2 regions of the Arthrobacter sp. BGA-UO-ETr-C19 genome follow, and region 2 is predicted to be linked to the other one. Evidence: riboswitches for the same ligand, from Rfam matches in the RefSeq annotation. Region 2 holds a riboswitch; the other holds the start of a gene.
What was found. Region 2 has a riboswitch for cyclic di-AMP ahead of AC57BR_RS01425 (LysM peptidoglycan-binding domain-containing protein). Riboswitches for the same ligand answer to the same signal wherever they lie in the genome.

Region 1 (2,194 bases), on a different contig from region 2:
CCTCGCGGACGTTATCGGCCTCGACTGGGCCTACGTGCATGACGAGGCCTGCCGGTGGGAGCACGTGATGAGTGAACGGGTGGAGCGCAGGATCTACGAGTTGCTCGACCACCCCACCGAGTCGCCGTACGGTAACCCGATCCCCGGCCTGGCAGCACTGGGCGGGCAGCCTGCCCGCCCCTTCTCGGACGGCGTGGTGAACCTGCTCGATGCCATGACCGGCTACGGCCCGGAGTCCAAGGTCACCGTCAGCCGCCTGGCGGAACCCATCCAGGTGGAGCCTGAGCTGCTGCTCCAGCTGGATGAAGGCGGGATCCGGCCCGGCGCCGCCGTCTCGCTGGAGCGTGTGGGGGAGTACATCTCTGTCCGCGTGCCCGGTTTCGAAGGCGCCCTTGAGCTGCCGCCGGAAGTTGCTGCGCACGTGTTCGTACGCGTCGGCTAGCTTCCAAGCGCCCCCCGGGCGGATGCCGCGGCCTGTCTGACATCTGCAGGCAGGATGACCTACCACTTTTGCACAGTGAATATAACGGAATTATTACTGCGTCCTTTAATCGCCTATAGTTAAACGGCGACGCCGATACAAAAGCGTTACCTGATCTGGAGCCGAACCCTGCCAGCAGATCAGCAGCAAGTCACCCACTGGCAGGGGCGGGGGAACCACAACCGGCTGTTTCTACAGCCTTGGGGTGAAGTCCGCAGCAGCAAGTCTCTTCCGCAGAAGGAATCCTCCTGGGATACCCCTGTGCCGGAATGGCTTGTTACGGCGGACCGGGTCCGAACTCTCTGACCCGAATCCGACAGCTAACTTCGCAGGCTATCCAGAGAGGAAGCAGTACTTGTCCATGCAGAATGCCCGGGGCCGCCGCCGCGCGTCCGGTCCCGCTCCGGAGCCGCGCCTCGCGGAGGCCGTTGCCGCGGACCGTCCCCGGGACGCCCAGCGTGAAGCGCGCCGCCGCCGCCGGGGTCCGTTCCGCCAGGTTACGGATTTCGCCTCAGCCAGTGGCGTTGGGCAGAAAGCCGGCGTAGCCCTTGCGGCCACAGGCCTGCTGCTGACAGTTACTGTCCCCGCCACCAGCCCTGTCCTGGCTGCCGGAGAGCAGCAGGGAGGGGCGTCAGCGTCCGCTGCCTCACCGGCCCAGCCGAAGGTATCGGCTGAAGCGGCGGCAAAGATCGACTTCAGCCGCACGTCGGTCTCCACCACCGGTGACCCGGACGGAAAGCTCAAGCAACTCCTGAGTGCCCAGTCGGCCGGCAGCATCAGCCGTTCGGCCTCGGTGGGCACCTTGGGAGGGCCGCTGACCACGCTGGTCAAGTCCTCGCCGTTCGGTTACCGGGTCAGCCCGATCACCGGCGGCGCCGGCGAGTTCCACCGTGGGCAGGACTTCGCCGCCCAGTGCGGCACCGAGGTACTGGCCGCAGCCAGCGGCACGGTGACGTTCGCCGGATGGCACCCCTACGGGGGAGGCAACCGCGTGGTGATCGATCACGGGAACGGCCTGGAGACCACGTATAACCACCTGTCGTCCTCCAGCGTCCAGGTTGGCCAAAAGGTCACCCGGGGCGAAGTGATCGCCCTCAGCGGGACCACAGGGGCCTCCACCGGCTGCCACCTCCATTTCGAAGTGATGGTCAACGGCGACGTCGTTGATCCCACCGGCTGGCTCTGAGGCAAGCCGAGTGAGCACTCTCATTCCTGTGACACGCCGTGACCTGAATGTGACATTGGCTCCGAACTGCTGTACCGTCTAAACCGCGTCAACTTTTCCGAAGTTGACGCTCTTGAGTGGATTGCCTAACTCTGCCACCGCTCAAGGTCCGTTCGCATTACATCGTCTGGCAGGGGCGGGGGAACCAATTTTGGTCTTCGCAAGAAGGCCTTGGGGTTAAGTCGCAATGCTTCCCAGGAAGCGGAGCGGCCGGGTGACTCCCATCCGAATCCGACAGCTCACCTCGCAGGCATTGGGAGAGGCTACCTTCGTGTCTTCACGCCACAATGCCGCGCGCCACCGCGCGCAGACGGTTCGTATGAACCCGTTGGACTCCGTGTCCAAGGCGGTTAGCGCCAATGCCGGCACAGTAGGTCGCCAGGCAGCTGTCATCGCAGCTGCTTCAGGACTCATCCTGAGCGTTGGCATGCCTGCCAACGCAGCCGACGCCAACATTGGTGTTTCCGCCTCCTCGGAGACCGGATCCC
Region 2 (2,194 bases):
TGTGTTGGTGGCCGCGAAGGCAGTCATCAGCCTCGTCGCTGCTGCCTCAACCTCGGCGGTGGTGATTAGGTCCACGGGAACTCACTCTCGGCGTGCTTGCAAAGTTTCAGCCGTGACGTGCCCCAGCTCACATCCGGTCAGGCCATCAGTTAACCGCCCGGGTATCCATAGGTCAACAATTGTTGCGTGGAAGTGACTTTTGTTTCAGTTGCCGACCGCCGCCGCGTAGCCGTGGGCGGTCGCGGAGCCGTGTGGCGGGCGCTGAGCAATCTCTCCGGTATTCCAACGGCCACCAAACGCGGCAGCGGCGGGTGCCGATGCACCCGCCGCTGCTGTGTAATGCGTCCCGCCTGTTAGGCGTTCACCCTAATTACGCGTTCACCCGCACGTACGTGGCGCCGGTGAGCCAGGAGGCCGGGTGCACGATGGTTTCGTTGACGCCGTTCATGCCGCTGCTGATGGCCTGCCCGCCGCCGATGTAGACGCCGACGTGTCCGGCGCTGATCATCAGGTCCCCGGGCTGCGGGGCCGAGACCGGAGTGCCGTACTGGTAAAACTGCGCGGGCGCGAGGTCACCCACGGACTTGCCGACGGAGCGCAGTGCCTGTTCCACCAGGACGGTGCAGTCCTGGGTGGCACCGAGCTGCGCCCGGGCGGAGGACACAATGGCTGCGCCAACGCCGCTGGCTGCCGGAGCGGTTGCTGCTGGCGTTATCGACGCGGAGGCGTTGTAGATCCCCATGCCGGTCGGGACAGCCGGGGCCGCAGGGGCTGCCGGCGCGGCAGGAACCTCGGGTACTGCGGGTGCTGCCGGGGCCGCAGGCACTGCGGCTGCGCCCGGCCCGGGGATGAAGATCTGGTCACCGGGGTAAATGACCGAGGCCAGGGACAGGCCGTTCTCTGCCAGAAGTGCATCAAGGCTGACACCGTGCCGTGCTGCGATCGCACCAAGGGTGTCGCCGGGCTCAACGGTGTGCGACGCACCGGCAACAGCAGATCCGCCGCCTGCCGGGGCCGGAGCTGCCGGTGCGGCCGGGGCGGCGAGCGCCTGGCCAGCGACGGACTGGGCAGCGGCGGCCGGCGCGCCCAGCGCCTGGCCGGTGGCGGACTGTGCGGCGGCGTCCGGCGTCTCGGGGGCGTAGGCACCTGCATGGGCGGGTGCACCGGCGCCAAAGAGAAGACCGGAAGCGACGGCGGCGGCGGCCGCCGGCTTGGCAACCGAGGCGGCGTTGGACTTGAGGGAATACGACAGGCCCTGCAGGGCGATGGACGTCGTCGGGGTGGCGCGGTGGCGCGCGGGCGTGAACTTACGTGACATGGTGGATTGCCTCTCCCATGCCTGCGGGGTGAGCTGTCGGGTTCGGATGGGAGTCACCCGGTCCTGCCCGCCTCTAGGCGGAGCGTCTGGACTTAACCCCTAGGCCTTGACTGGCAAGACCGGTAAAAAGGTGGTTCCCCCGTCCCTGCCTGTTGGTGATAGCGAACGGATCCCGGTCAGCGGCAGGGCTCGGCATCTGCCCGGGAATGCCCTGAGCGGAACCAGGGCACCGGCCGAGGCTATCGCACCTCCACACCAAAAGTCACATTTCGGTAACGGCGGGGTGCGGGACGGACCTCCCGGTAACGGGGTACACAGTCCCCGAAGGCCCCACCCTACAGGGCCTTCACCGCCCCCAGCACCTTCGTCAGGGACTCCTTCGCGTCGCCGAACAGCAGCGTGGTCTGCGGCTCGAACATGAGTTCGTTCTCGATCCCAGCGAACCCGGGCCGCATGGAGCGTTTGAGGAACACCACCTGGCGTGCGTCCGCCACCTCGAGGATCGGCATGCCGTAGATGGGCGAGCCGGCGGTGGTCTTCGCTGCGGGGTTCACGACGTCGTTCGCCCCCACCACCAGCGCGACGTCAGCGGTGCGGAACTCGGAGTTGATCTCGCTCATTTCCTTGAGCGATTCGTACGGGACATTGGCTTCGGCGAGGAGCACGTTCATGTGCCCGGGCATGCGTCCCGCCACAGGATGAATGGCGAAGTCCACGCGGATTCCCCGGGCTTCCAGGGCCTGAGCCAGCTCTGCCGCGGTGTGCTGTCCCTGCGCCACGGCCAGGCCGTAGCCGGGAACGATGATCACCCGCTGCGCGTAGCCCAGCAGCACGGCCACGTCCTCCGGGCTGGACGAACGGACCGGACGGTCGCTC

Region 1: another riboswitch for cyclic di-AMP. It lies ahead of AC57BR_RS02740 (M23 family metallopeptidase); the one in region 2 lies ahead of AC57BR_RS01425 (LysM peptidoglycan-binding domain-containing protein).

The regions. Positions count from the first base shown of each region.
Region 1 covers NZ_JCAQPC010000007.1:147,944-150,137, reverse strand. Annotated here, with positions in the region: gene AC57BR_RS02745 (iron-dependent transcriptional repressor DtxR) at 1-442, shown strand, start outside; cyclic di-AMP (ydaO/yuaA leader) riboswitch at 592-831, shown strand; gene AC57BR_RS02740 (M23 family metallopeptidase) at 843-1,667, shown strand; cyclic di-AMP (ydaO/yuaA leader) riboswitch at 1,804-1,973, shown strand; gene AC57BR_RS02735 (C40 family peptidase) at 2,026-2,194, shown strand, end outside.
Region 2 covers NZ_JCAQPC010000006.1:86,468-88,661, forward strand. Annotated here, with positions in the region: gene AC57BR_RS01420 (YybH family protein) at 1-75, opposite strand, end outside; gene AC57BR_RS01425 (LysM peptidoglycan-binding domain-containing protein) at 371-1,318, opposite strand; cyclic di-AMP (ydaO/yuaA leader) riboswitch at 1,322-1,492, opposite strand; gene AC57BR_RS01430 (NAD(P)(+) transhydrogenase (Re/Si-specific) subunit beta) at 1,654-2,194, opposite strand, start outside.